Regions from separate parts of the Virgibacillus kimchii genome, predicted to be linked through region 2. Evidence: riboswitches for the same ligand, from Rfam matches in the RefSeq annotation. Region 2 holds a riboswitch; the other holds the start of a gene.

Region 1 (7,516 bases), 1.6 Mb from region 2:
GGGAAATATCAAATGCCGTTCTCATTAACACCGGATCCATTACCTATGTCATTGACAAGCTTGAAAAGAAAGGCTATGTCAAACGCAGACACTGTAAGGATGACCGCCGTGTCGTCTACATCGACATTACAGAGGATGGCACAAAGCTGATGGATGAAATTTTCCCCAAGCACCAACAGGTAATTGAGGAGTTGTTTGCAGACGTTTCCGAAGAAGATAAACAAACGGTGATTGATGTGCTCAAAAAAGTTGGAAAAAGAGGAGATAAATCATCATGAAGAAAACAGCAGGGATCCACCATATTACCGCAATTGTCGGTCACCCACAGGAAAACGTGGATTTTTATGCAGGTGTATTGGGCCTGAGAATGGTAAAAAAAACAGTCAACTTTGATGACCCGGGCACCTATCACTTCTATTTTGGGAATGAAGGCGGGAAACCCGGTACCATTATTACCTTTTTCCCTTGGGCAGATGCTCAGAAAGGAAAAATTGGGGATGGCCAGGTCGGCGTTACCTCCTATGCGGTTCCAGCCGGGTCACTCTCCTTCTGGAAAAAGAGACTGGAAAAATTCGATATTGACTATAATGCACAGGAGCGCTTTGGAGAAACTTATGTCACTTTCACTGACCCGCACGGGCTGAAACTGGAGCTCGTGGAACGGGAACAAGGAGAACAAAACACTTGGACAATTGGTGAAGTCACCCCTGATGTAGCAATCAAAGGTTTTGCAGGCGCCATTTTATATTCCTCCCAACCGGCTAAAACAGCAGCGCTGCTGGAAGATGTGATGGGGCTTGAAAAAGTTGGTGAGGAAGATGAATTCGTTCGTTTTCAAGCCTACGGAGATATCGGAAATATCATTGATGTAAAAATAACTGCAAACGGGCGCGGACAAATGGGTGTTGGCATGGTTCACCATATTGCCTGGCGTGCAGAAGATGATGAAGATCAATTGGGTTGGAAAAAACTTGTACAGCAAAATGGCTATATGGTAACACCGGTAAAAGACAGAAATTATTTTAATGCTATTTATTTCAGAGAGCATGGAGAAATTTTATTTGAAATTGCCACAGATCCTCCCGGGTTTGCTCACGATGAATCTTCCGAAACGATGGGGACTCAACTAAAGCTGCCGGAGCAATACGAACAATACCGCGGTCGCCTTGAAAAAACACTGATCCCTGTAGAAGTTAAGAACCTTGATGAATAGGAAGGATTTTATGATCACGATTGACCCCAAAGTAAAAACAGCAAGAGAGAATTATAAACTGTTAACCGGTACCATTATTCCAAGACCGATTGCATTTGTTACAAGCAGTAATCATAATGGTGTCATTAACGGAGCACCATTCAGCTTTTTTAACGTAGTTTCATCCGACCCTCCAATGATTTCACTGGCGATTCAGCAAAGAGACGGATCTCCTAAAGATACGGCGAGGAACATTATGGGGGAGAAAGAATTCGTTGTGCATAGTGTTGATGAAGAACGCGTAGATAAAATAAATATAACAGCTGCCTCCCTGCCCGCAGATCAAAGTGAGATTGATAAAGCAGGACTCACCCTGGTGGACAGTGATGCCGTATCCATACCGGGAATCAAGGAAGCAAAAGTCCGTATGGAATGTACGCTGGAGCACGTTATTCCTTTGGGAAAGGAACAGAAAACTGATTTAATTATAGGAAGAATCCAGAAGTACCATTTAGCTGAAGAAATTTATCTCAAAGACGACAAAATTGACTTCAATGCTTTAAATACTGTAAGCCGATTAGCAGGCCCTAATTATACTAAACTGGGAGGATTATTTTCCATCGAACGTCCAAAATAACGAAAGATCGAAAGGAGAAAAAGGAATGAAACATATTTTTCAAAAAGGAAATGATCAGTCAAAACCAACATTACTTTTATTACACGGAACTGGTGGTACGGAACAAGATCTGCTGCCTCTCGCGGAAAGAATTGACCCTGATGCCAATGTATTAAGTGTCAGAGGGAATGTATCAGAGAACGGAATGCCTCGCTTTTTCCGCAGATTAGCTGAAGGCGTATTTGACGAAGAGGATCTTATTTTTCGAACAGAAGAATTAAATAATTTCCTGGATGATGCCGCTGAAGAACATGGTTTTGACAGAAATAACATTGTCGCCGTCGGTTATTCCAATGGTGCCAACATTGCTGCAAGCCTGATGTTCCATTATAAGGATGCATTACGCGCAGCATCCCTTCATCATCCCATGGTACCGAGACGCGGCATTGAATTACCGGACTTAACCGGAAAAGATGTACTGATTGCCGCCGGAAAAAATGACCCTATTTGCCCTGCACAAGAGTCGGAAGAACTTCATTCATTGCTGGAAGGTGCCGGAGCAAAAACTGAAATTCATTGGGAAAATGGCGGACACCAATTAACATTGGGCGAAGTAGAGGCCGCCGGAACATGGTATAAAAACCTTTAATACGTAAACCGTCCCTAAAATAATAGCGGGACGGTTTTTTATATTAATTCCGTAAAATAATGTACACCATATAGACAACATAGCTCACTACTAAAATAGCCCCTTCTCTTTTGCCAATTCTATAGTTGGTTCGGGAAAAGACAAGTAAGAGAACAGTTAAAAACATCATAATATAGATATCAGTAAAAATGATACGGTTAACGGGAAGCGGTGTAATTACCGACGAGGCCCCCAGTACAAGTAAAATATTGAATATCGTACTCCCTACGATATTCCCAAGCGCAATTTCGCTTTCTTTTTTCAACGCAGCGGTAATGGATGTGACAAGCTCGGGCAAGGATGTGCCTATTGCAATGATCGTAAGACCGACCAGCGTCTCACTCATTCCAAGCGCATAAGCAATTTCCACGCCGTTGGTCACGACCATATCTCCTCCCAGGATAATCGCTGCTAGCCCCAATATTGTAAACAATATACTTCTGCCCCATTTAATATCATAGGTCAGGTCGTTATTGCTGTTATTCCTTCGGCTGTTCATTGCCGTATCAATTACATAATACGTAAATATACTTAAAAACAGCAATAGAATAATCCCATCAGCTCGTGAGATATAATTTTCACTCAGCCCCTGGAGTGTTGTATCGCTGATTAGAACAAGCAATACAACACTTGCCAATAGCGTAAAGGGAATTTCCTTTTTTGTTGTTTCACTTTGGACTTGAATCGGATATAAAAAAGCCGCCACCCCGACCGCAAGTGTAAGGTTGAAAATATTGCTGCCAACTACGTTCCCCAATGCCATATCCGCACTTTCTTCCAGCGCTGCAATGACACTTACGGTTACTTCCGGGGAACTCGTACCAAAAGCGACAATCGTAAGGCCAATTAATATAGCTGGCACACGCATTAGCCTGGCAATATTGGAGGCACCGCCAACAAAATAATCGGCACCCTTGATTAATAATACAAACCCAATAATTAATAAGATGTAAGCCATAATTACTATCCTTTTCTCCGTGTTCTTTAAGGTGATATACCTTATCCATACCCTATTTTCTCACTTTCATAATAACTATACCAAAAAAACACAAATATCTTTGGGTTTATAATAAGTATTACCTACATTTCCCGGGAAATATCGACAGTAACCTGCAAAAAAACTGGCAAGAATGACACGCTTTACTCGCTTCTGCATTAAAAAACGAGGAGACTGTCTCCCCGTTATACGCTTAAGTGTATTCGGTTTTCTGATGGATCTTCTGTAATATAAAGATTGCCTTCTTTTTCTACACGGGCTCCCATTTCTTCCAATCTTTCCACAGCTTCCGCTCTTGCTTTCTCATCCGGGAATTCCAGGCTGAACCAATTCAGCCCGACACTGTTCCTTTTCGGAGCAGGAGCTCCAACCCCATTCCAGACATTCAGGGCGATATGATGATGATAGTCACCGGTTGAAGTAAACAGGGCACCGGGGTAATTGGTAACTACTTTAAAACCCAGTCCGTTTACGTAAAATTCCTCTGTCTTTTCCAATTCAGCCACATGTAAATGGATATGTCCCATTACAGTAGCTTCCGGGAGACCCTTCCACTCCTTATTACCAGATCCGAGCACACCTTCTGCATCCAGTGGTTCTGTTGCCATGGCAACCTGTCCATTTGACCAGCTCCATTCGGATGCAGGGCGGTCACGATACACTTCAATGCCATTTCCATCCGGATCGGAAAGATAAATGGCTTCACTTACATAGTGATCAGATGCGCCGATACGAATTCCTGATTGCGCAATATGCCTTAAAAACGCAGAAAGATCTTCTCTTGATGGCAATAGAATTGCAAAATGAAATAACCCTGTTGTCCTTTCTTCTTTCGGCATTACATTGTCCGGCTGCTCCAACCTTAACAATGGTGTTGAGCCATCTGCAGTCAATACGGCTCGATTGTCGGTTTCTTCAAGCACACGGAAACCAATGACTGTCTGATAAAATTCAATTGATTTTTTTAAATCCGTTACATTTACACTGACTTCTCCTACATATATGGTTGGTTTTTCAAAAAAATGTTTTTCCATGTGATCTCCTCTTTTATATAAAAAATGGTTACGTTTTTTAACTAAGTTACTTATGGTAAGTATTATAGCTTGTTCCTTTATTTTTGTCAACAAGTTGTTTTGGTTCCAGTAATTCACGCTTGATTATCTTTCATATAAGTTTATAATGTATTCGTTTGAAACTTTTTTCAAACACGTGGTTCGAAACCATCCCACGATAAAAAACTAAGGGAGAGATTTTTCATGAATGTAAGATTATTGGTTGTGAACGGAGTGTTGGCGGCTTTATACATCGCAGTATCCGCGGTTATTCAACCGTTCGGATTTACGAATGTCCAATTTCGTATTTCAGAAATGTTTAATCACCTCGTTGTGTTTAACAAGAAGTTATTTTTCGGTGTTGTATTAGGCGTTTTTCTCACAAATTTATTTTTTTCACCTTTAGGATTGTACGATCTCGTTTTCGGAGTGGCACACTCTGCGATATCATTATTTATTATTATCCAAATAGGTAAGTATATTAAAAACGTTTGGATACTGTTAGTATTAAATACGCTCATTTTTACGTTCACCATGTTCATCATTGCATTTGAACTGTATCTTGTACTGGGACTTCCATTCTTGTTTACATGGTTGACAACTGCTGCAGGTGAATTTGTGGTACTCGCTGTAGGAATACCGGTAATGTATGCTTTAAACAAACAATTGAGATTTGACAAACTCATATAATATAGAGGGTCGCATCTATAACTGGGTGCGATCTTTTTATATAAAAAACAATTATATTTTCTATTCCCGGAAAACATGCTAAGCTGTAGGCATACAACAGTCAGGAAAGGATGCGAATGCAATGATTGTAAGAGAGCATGAAGATGCTTTTATTATGATCGAACAGGATAACCATGCCCATGTTTCCGAGGAAATAATGAAACACTGGAAAGACAGTCTGTATAAAGGAAAAATGTTTAAATCATCCGTAGATTACGCGATTTATAAGCATGATATCGGCTGGGCACCTTTTGACAAACAACCATTCTGGAATGATAAAGATCAGGCGCCATATACTTTTGTCACGTTCCCTCCCCTCCCCAAGATTATCCTTTATCAGCATGGGATCGACAAGGCAGAAGAGCATGATAGCTACGCAGGTCTTCTTTGCAGTGAACATTATAAACGGTTTCTTGTGAACAATACTTCTGAGGAAGCGCAAGCCTTTATACGACAAGAGGAGGCGCGCCAGCAAAAAATCATTGCAGCTACACCTGATTATCAAAAAGAGTTATTTGACTTTCATTACGCGCTGGTGCAGCTGGGGGATAATATCTCCTTATATATTTGCCTGAATGAACCGGGGTCAGCAAAAAAAGATGAACATCACTTTTTCAAAGAAGGCATCCCGCTTGCCAAGGCATTGGACCTTCCCGAAAAAATGCATCTTTCATGGGAGGATGAATATACGATCAATATGGATCCATTTCCATTCAGAAAACCGATTACCTTTCAATTGAAGCAAAAAGAAATAGCTAAAAAGGATATTTCCGAACATGGATTAATGGAAGTCTATAAAAATACGGCTTATGATGAATTAACAATGAACCTGGTTGCAAAATGAAAGTGGATAGGTTGGGTAACGGATTTGCTAAGCGAAAGTTCTTTCTACCGAACACACACGTAGTTTCACTAATCACTAGTTTTCTACAACATAAGTAAACCTCCCATCAAATCAGGAGGTTTTTTATATGCTCCTTATTTTTTTGGATATGCGCTCTTTTCAGCTGTTCCATTCTTCCTTCTGCAATACTTTAAACATCCCATACTTATACCAATCAAGTTCTTCACCCTATCCGCTTTGTGCTGCTTTAAATCATATAACTTTCAAAACTTTCATCATCATAAATACTGACTTGAGAGAAAAATTTATAAAACTCCAGGTGGACAGTGGAACAGTTATAAGTATTTTTCAATTAACCACACATCGAAATAGAATTGCAAAAAAAAGACAAAGAAAGGATAAAGTAAATATGTTTTCGCTCATTTACTAATAACAAACTCTCACTTTCAATATTTTAAAAACAGGAATACCTTATGTTTCGCGCTAAATTTCATCAATGGCAAAGAAAATAATTTCTTTACCAACTTTAAAAAGTATGTCAGTAACTGATTATTTTGGATGAAATGATCCATTTATGCGTAGTTTTGACCACCATGAATATTGCCATGAGATTGAGCCACCTCTGCCATCTTTTTGAGCCAGCATTGCCATAAATAGAGCCATCTATGACATAGTCAGAGCCACTTTCTAATTTGAGCTCAATATAGCCACAGCGTAGCTGCTTGCCCTTGACTGCCGTGCCACTTCTTAGTTTTCAGTGGTTGGGTGCAGGGTCCCGACCACTGAAAGCTTAGAAGTGATCGTTTGTGGTACGCTATCTGTGCGGATGGAGCCAAAAGGCTGAATTTTTACCATCCGCCAAGAGAACCCACTACCACGAACGCAAACAAAGTCAAGGGTGGCGGGATTTTTACGTAACATGTGGCTCACTCCATGGCAGAAGTGGCTCAAAATCTTGTCACTAATGGCTCAGAAAGATGGCAAGCATGGTATTATTCTTTGTCTTTATTCACACCAGTTGTGTGAAATAGATCCACCATTTGCGGAGTTGAAATGGCGACCCCCTGCCATCAAACGCCTAGAATCGGTTTGTCCGTGTTACCATATTTGAGCAGGTGTGCCTATTTGGCATTATTTACGGCAGACCTGCGATTATTCCTCAACACAGACAAAAGTTAAGTCAATGGTGGCTATAGTATTTGCGCTATTTATGGCAGAAAAAATAACTGCGGCTCACCTTTCCGCAGTTACTCGCTTAAACTGTCCGCAACACTCAAAAAACTATGGTCAGTCATATTATTTTCTTTAATTTCTAATCACAAACCTATACATGTACCAACAATAAATAATAAGAATATATTGTACGTTAATTTAATCTAAAATCAATCAGGAACATTT
Region 2 (7,516 bases):
AGTGCATTGGAGTAATTCCATGTAAAACCGATTGATGTAATGCCAAGGTCATGGTATTGATGCAACAATTCCACGGCATGGTCATCTGCCAGGGAGTAGGCACCTTCAATGGCAGGTACTGCGGCAATTTTCTCCTCCTGGACCGTCTGAAGGATATCCTGCCATGTGGAAGTGATGGCGAAAGTCTCCCTATTATTTTCTGCTGTCCAGTATAAAGCATGGATCGAAGCCAGCGTATCACTTATATTTTTTGCATGGTCGTCATGAAAGCCGGCAGTAAAGGCAGCCATGAATGGTACTTGCAGCCCGGCTTCCTGCAGTTTCGGAATATCTACTTCAAAATCGGTATTTTCTCCAATGTCCACTGCTGGCATGCCTGTTTCATCATCCGCTACCTTCATTAACGTATCAATATGACTGTCAACGATAATTATATTTTCATCTCCGGCTGCCGGTATCCACTCCTGCTCATCCATTATCGTAACGAGCGGTGTTTTTAAAGTCAGTGTGAGTACGATCATGCCATATATTACCGAAAGCTTCATTATCGTCCCTCTCTTCCTCTTTGCATTTATTAAAAAAATCAAATTTCCCCACCCCAAAAACAAAACCAACATGTTATAATAAACCTGGCAACCAAAAAAACAGAATTGTCCGAATTGAGGGGTCAGACCCCATGCAGAGGTGATGGGATTTGTGGGGCAGGATTAGTAAGTATTATTCTCCGTTTGTGGATGTGATTTCTTTTTCGCTTCTCGTTTTGAGTGTGTTTTACGTTATTTCGCAATATGGCCGGCTGCCGGAAGAGATTCCGAGGCATTATAATATCGCCGGTGAGCCCGATGCCTGGGGAGGAAAAGGATTCCTCATTGGATTGCTTGTCATCTATGGTTTTATTTTATTCCAGGCATTTATGATTAACTACTTTTTAATTATAAAAAAAGATAAAAAAGACATGATTCAATTTGTCAATATGCCTTTTATTAAGAAAGAAGAATTAACAAAAAGGCAATTAAAATTGATTAAACAAAACATGGCCAGAATGATGGCAGTGATTAACCTGATTATAAGTATCATGTTCAGCTGGATCCTGTTTGGAACCATCCAAACCGCGATGGGGGACGGTGACGGCCTTGGTACGGGCATCATGATGCTGACCATTATTATCTTTATCGTTCCTTTTTATTATGTTTGGAAAACCTACCGGATTGCAAATGGGAAAACTTAATCTTTAGATGAAATGACTGTACGAACCTTCATACTGCAGTCTTTAAATGATGCGCAATGCCAAAAATCCAAGACAAACAGCGATCACGATACTGAATAGCGTTCCAATCAAATAATACTCGGCAAACCGCTTGTCTTCAAATTGCTTGAACCTGGTAATGGATTTAATTGCTACCAGAATTGTAATACCGGTAAGCGCCTCGTTTACAACCAGAATAATGATTAACATACGCTCCAGCATGCCAATATATCGTCCTATACTTTTATTTTGCCTAGGGTATGCCAGGGACACTTGTGTAGTTATCGTCGTACTCGTAACTCTATTAAACGCTTCTTTTTTCTGCCTTTCCTGTTTTGTATTGATCACCGAATCCCCCGGTGCCAGATTTTTAAGGACGATGGCAAGAAAGTAGGAAGTGCCATAGGTGGCGATCACCAACAGAACAGCAAGTCCCAGCACGGTCTCCAGCTCCGTCAGGGAAATGCCATGAAAAAGATAATCATATATATCTCCCGCCAGCTCAGTGAATGTAAAATTAACCACTTGAAACATGCGCAGAACCATTACTATTGAGATGACATGCAACAACTGGTCTACTGCAAAAATGAATGCATGCTGCTTTTGGGATGTCGCCTTCTCTGAACTTACCTCTTTGAAATAATCAATGATAAAATGAATGACTGTGACCGATAAAATAACTCCGATGTAAACAAGTACAGAGGACATGTCCAATGGGTTTTCCCATATAAACCAAGGCAGCAATAATAAAACATACAGCAGCAAATGAATGCCTGCGTGGATCGCCAACGCTTTTATCCTCGTTGATTTTTCTTTTTTCTGTTCCACAAGCTGAGTTGGTTGCAAAAGGAAATCGGCAATGACATGCGCAAAGCTGAATAATAGAAAATACGTCATGGTTTTCCCTCCACTTCATCCTGCAACACATTTAGCAATTGAGCCAAACTGTTTTCCATCTCGTTGACCAGATCATAATTGGCAGCAGTCAGATGATTGCTTATACTTGCCCGCGGATTTTTGTAGTGAAAAAGCCTGCCGATTTCCTCATATGTTTTCCGTGGATGCCTATTTATTTCCTTAATGATCTGACGCTGCTTGTCACTGCGTTTCCGCTTATAGGAACGAATCATATAAAACTGGCTGTTGATGGCCTGATAAGGAAAAGGTCGGCTCCCATAAAAAAATGCTTTATTGGAAAACTCCTTATTCCATATGGCCGCTTCCTTCCTGTTATTTTTCAGGAACTGATCCCTTGCTTCCATGGCATAAATAATTGCAGGGCTGTTGGACCTGTGCACATCAATCGACTTTGATTTATGGATTTCACCAAACCCGCATCCTGCGTAAACAGTTAAGCTTCCGGTTTTTTCCAGGAGATAGTCCATTGCCTGATAACCGGTGGTATAACGGTAAAATATTCCTATGACTTCATCGCCATTGCGAATGGTGAAAGGAAGAAGCATGTCGTTGGAATAATGATCATTTAACTCCTCCGTCAGTGCGTTAAGCTGCTTTTCCAATTTTGCTGTTTCCATCTTGCGTGAATCAACGATATCAAGAGCAATACATGCAAATGTTTCGGACATTTTAGTCACCTCCAGAATGGTTTTGTATATGGTTTCGGATATACATTGCAAGTGTATATGTTTTTCACATATATTCATTAAAGTATATTTGTTTTACATATACAAGTCAATGAGCAGGAAGTGCTATTTTAAAAGATAGTTAACGCAGGGATGAATGTGATACGGGAAGGGATGAGAAATTGAAGGGGCTCTAGCGAATTTTGAAGAGGTCGAGCGATTTTGCTGGAGTTCGAGCGAAAGTTGAAGATGGTCGAGCGAGTTCCATGAGAGATCGAGCGATTTTTTCACGGGATCAACCACTCCCCCTGGAGGTCGAGCGAACCATTGACAATCCAACAGCCCCCTTATATAATAGATCAAGTGAATTTAATATCTGTTAATGACTGACAGAAGAGGTTCTTAGCTTCAACCCTCTATAAAAAACTAAGGACAGATGATGCGATTATAACCATGTGCCTTAGGGCCATGGTTTTTTTATTTTCTGATAGATTCATCCTATCACAAACCTGAAAAATATGGTAAGGAGGATTACCAATGGCCGGAAGAAAAGAGGAAGAACTCACTGATATTACCTTACTTGGCAACCAGAACACGGAATATCATTTTAACTATACACCGGAAGTGCTGGAAACATTTGAAAACCAGCATCCGGACAGAGACTACTTTGTGAAATTCAACATACCTGAATTTACCACGCTTTGCCCGATGACAAAGCAGCCTGATTTCGGCACGATTTATATCAGCTATATCCCGGACATAAAAATGGTAGAAAGCAAATCATTGAAATTATATATGTTCAGTTTCAGAAATCACGGTGGTTTCCATGAAGACAGCATCAATACGATTATGAACGATTTAATTGAATTGATGGATCCGCGCTATATTGAAGTGTGGGGAAAGTTTACGCCACGTGGCGGCATTTCCATTGATCCGTACTGCAATTACGGAAAACCGGGAACGAAATTTGAAAAAATGGCAGATCATCGGATGATGAACCATGATCTGTATCCGGAAAAAATAGATAATCGCTAACCTTAGAGGGTCTGCTTAATCCTTTTCTGTCTGTATTTACACCGTGCAGCACACAGCTGACTTGGAAGGAAGAGGAGAAGTAAAAATGTATATTTATTTAAGTGCCATGTTTGTCGGTCTTTTAATCATTTCGAATGTGCTGGCCGTCAAACTCATCAGCATCTGGGGATTTATTTTACCCGCCGCTGTCATAGTGTACGTTGTGACGTATTTGATTACGGATGTGATTGGAGAATTATACGGAAAAGATGCTGCCAGGAAAACCGTGCAGGCTGGATTTATTACACAAATTGCAGCGCTCATTTTTATATTCATTGCCATTCAGCTGCCGCCAGCCCCGGTATTTGAATCCCAATTACAGTTTGAAGAAATTTTAGGCGGAAGCTTCCGTGTCATTCTGGCCAGTTTGCTTTCCTATTTTGCAAGCCAAAACTTGGATGTGACCATATTTCACCGCCTGAAGTCCAAACATGGGGAAGGCAAGCTTTGGCTGCGGAATAATCTTTCCACCATGACGAGCCAGCTTGTGGATACAACTATTTTTATTACCATCGCTTTTTGGGGAACGGTTCCGGGCGGTGTATTACTCGGCATGATCGCAACACAGTATGTATTTAAGTTATTGATTGCGTTGATTGATACCCCGATTGCCTATCTGATCGTTTATTTTGGAAGGAAGAGAGAAGCTAAAGCTGCTGCGTAAAGGGGTATAAGAACGCAAAAATGTTGTTTAGCTTATTTCAGGAAAACCTTTTTTCATCTCCGTTCTTTGACTTAGTCAACTTTTCGCTCTCACTGCCGGCGTTTCTTTAATAGGTTTTTGCTTTCATCTGCAAAAATATAACGTATGTGGTTTTCAAAAGAAGTGGTTTAGGGTATAATTAAAGGAGAAAATCATATAATATAAAAGGCCGCTAGTGCTACCAACACTAACGGCATACAATAGCCTGGATCCCTTCAAGGGGGCCGGCAGCAGTGTATAAATAATCCACCGAGTGGCTAACTCAGGGGTGGGTTATTTTTTTTGGTCATTTGACAGTGCTAAAATGAGACTTGCAAAAGCAATTGCAATCATTAAAGCTTCAAAAACTGTCACAGCATCACCCCCTTTCGGGAGCATGCTGACCACCCATGAGTAATCCTTAACTATCGCAATATTAAGTATATCATAAAAATTACTGCATTTAATAGCATAAAATGATTGACTTTACCACTGCGCGTACGCATGAATGATTATATTTTATCAAAATCGAGCGGAAATTTAAAAGCTGCTTACACTGCAAAATGAATACTTAAAGCGTCTCCTCCTTCCTGATCTCCAGCATATCACTATCCGCATTCCATATCCCCTCTCCCCCTGGATTGGCATGTTTTGCAAGCCTGCCCATTTTCCTTTCACTATCAGTACATGGCCATTCTGAATGATCAAATCCACTTTCATTTATAACATTCTGTTTTTCGCTTCCACACCCTGCGGTAGTCCACTCTTCCATTACTGTCAAGCGCGATATTTTCATAATCACTATTCTTCGGTTCATAAATCGTATGGGTTCGGTGGTTTAAAAAGAAAATACAGGCGTTTCCCTTTAAAAATTCCTCCAGTTGAAAATAAAGCGCCCACTGCTTCTCAGGGTCAGGGGTTTCTTTAATGGCTGCAATATGCGCATCCACTGACTCCCTCATTTCGTCTGTTAAAGAACGATAGATGGTAAGTTGATTGGAAATCATGCTGGTAACTGCAGACAGCAGCTTGTTTTCAGACAGGGCAATCCCTGCCACTACCAGGTCATATTGATTTACTATGTTTTGATTTTGGAGATTTTCAACATCCACAATATCCACTGTCGTTTCAACATCTGCCCTTTTCAGCTGTTTCTGCAATATAAGTGCTTCTCTTTCATGATTAACCCCTGCACGAATTTGCTGTGCGGCAATCTTTAGGTCCCATTTATTTCCTTTCGGATCCTTAAGCTTCTTTTTTTCGGATAATTTACTGGACTTTTCAGATATAAAACTGTGCGCAACTGTCTCATCCCTCTCTTTGAGGCAAAATTCCCGTGGCTCAATAACCGAACTTATCCATTGTCGATTCTCCCATTCCTGTAAAGGACCTGACTTTCTGCAATTAAAGGTAATATAATCTGCTCCCTCCTCACGCACCTTTATTTCCAGCCAGGTTGTATCCGGCTTATCCAACAGTAAAGGATGGTCTTGTTTTTTTGAGATTTCCTCAGGCGTAATGATTATCTCTATACGATCCAGCCAGGGGCGAAAACCATAATAGTCAGGGAATATATCCAATCGAATCATCTCTTCATTATAGGCAGTCAGCATATACGGCCCGGTTCCTACCGGTTTTGTTTGAAATGCTTTCTCTTCCTGTTCAACTACCTCCATGGGCACAATGGACCCTCCCAACCCCGCCAGTAATTCCGGAAATAAATAATCCTTATTTTCAAGATGAAATACAATAGTCGTATCATCCACCACCTCGATTGTCATCAAATTCCGTCTTATCGGGCTGTTTTTGGAGAATCGGAGGATAGTTAATTTTACATCTTCACTGGTCATCACTCTTCCGTGATGAAACATGACACCTTTACGAAGATAAAAGATCCAGCGTTTACCATCAATGCTTTCCCAATAATGGGCAAGACATGGTTCCAACTCACCGGTTTCCGAATTAAATTCAACCAGCCGGTCAAAAATCTGCTTAATCATATGAGAATCATGTCTGGACCTGGAATATAAGGGATCCATATTCAGATCCGTATCATAAAAGGGATATCTGAGCACATCAATCGATGTTTCAGCTTCTGTCCTTACTGTAGATATTCCCATAGAATGCTGGAACATTGATTGAAATTTTTCCCGGTGGGCAGTATCCAACCGATTAATAATCAGAAACGCTTCCTGATACTGTTCCAGTTTCGCTTTATATAATGCTTCCTCATATAAAAGATCATCCATACTATAAAGAAGCGTAAGTTGAGGCTTCTTTCCCCTACCCTGCTGCACCTTCCATTTAACCCACTTTTTATCTTTCAAATAATGAATGATTGTTTTTGTATGTCTATCCGAACAATGAAACAAATTGGCAAGTTCGGCAATTGTTGTTTTCGATTGTTGATTTTTATGAAAGGAGTTAATCAATATCCGTGCGTATTCCATATATTTCATCGTTGATTTCCTCCCATGAAAAAGGTGAAGTTTCCATAAATGATATCATCACTTTTTCTTCCTCTTTTTTTATTCTACACTTTAGCCAGCAGCAATTCAAAATGAGGTGTGTGTAAATGGCGGTAAATGCAGTAAATGAAACAAACAACAGTGAACAAATACTTTGGAAAAACAGAAACTTTATGCTGATTTGGGGAGGGTCTGCCATTTCCAGTTTCGGCATGCAAATGTATATTATTGCAATTCCCTTACTTATTTACAGTATGAGTCAATCGGCTCTGGCGATGAGTACGATGCGGGCGATAGATTTTTTTCCAAATATTTTGTTGGGGATAATTGCCGGTGTATTTGTTGATCGCTTTAACCGGAAAAAAATGATGCAGTGGACAAGTCTGATCCAGGCAATCTCAGCTTCAGGCATCGTTTTGCTTCTTATTTCACATGAACTGCAGCTTTGGCATTTATATTTATT

The links. Region 2 has a riboswitch for preQ1 ahead of queF (preQ(1) synthase). Riboswitches for the same ligand answer to the same signal wherever they lie in the genome.
Region 1: another riboswitch for preQ1. It lies ahead of ACZ42C_RS16775 (QueT transporter family protein); the one in region 2 lies ahead of queF (preQ(1) synthase).

Annotation. Positions count from the first base shown of each region.
Region 1 covers NZ_AP043951.1:3,472,176-3,479,691, reverse strand. The annotation lists gene ACZ42C_RS16805 (MarR family winged helix-turn-helix transcriptional regulator) at 1-278, shown strand, start outside; gene ACZ42C_RS16800 (ring-cleaving dioxygenase) at 272-1,213, shown strand; gene ACZ42C_RS16795 (flavin reductase family protein) at 1,224-1,829, shown strand; gene ACZ42C_RS16790 (alpha/beta hydrolase) at 1,855-2,457, shown strand; gene ACZ42C_RS16785 (calcium/sodium antiporter) at 2,501-3,454, opposite strand; gene ACZ42C_RS16780 (VOC family protein) at 3,679-4,527, opposite strand; PreQ1 riboswitch class I at 4,697-4,741, shown strand; gene ACZ42C_RS16775 (QueT transporter family protein) at 4,750-5,235, shown strand; gene ACZ42C_RS16770 (DUF3891 family protein) at 5,357-6,118, shown strand; gene ACZ42C_RS16765 (hypothetical protein) at 6,866-7,039, opposite strand.
Region 2 covers NZ_AP043951.1:1,874,835-1,882,350, forward strand. The annotation lists gene ACZ42C_RS09355 (dipeptidase) at 1-545, opposite strand, end outside; gene ACZ42C_RS09360 (DUF1648 domain-containing protein) at 695-1,228, shown strand; gene ACZ42C_RS09365 (DUF3307 domain-containing protein) at 1,271-2,143, opposite strand; gene ACZ42C_RS09370 (SatD family protein) at 2,140-2,832, opposite strand; PreQ1 riboswitch class I at 3,219-3,265, shown strand; gene queF (preQ(1) synthase) at 3,367-3,864, shown strand; gene ACZ42C_RS09380 (queuosine precursor transporter) at 3,950-4,567, shown strand; gene ACZ42C_RS09385 (ABC transporter substrate-binding protein) at 5,302-7,044, opposite strand; gene ACZ42C_RS09390 (MFS transporter) at 7,161-7,516, shown strand, end outside.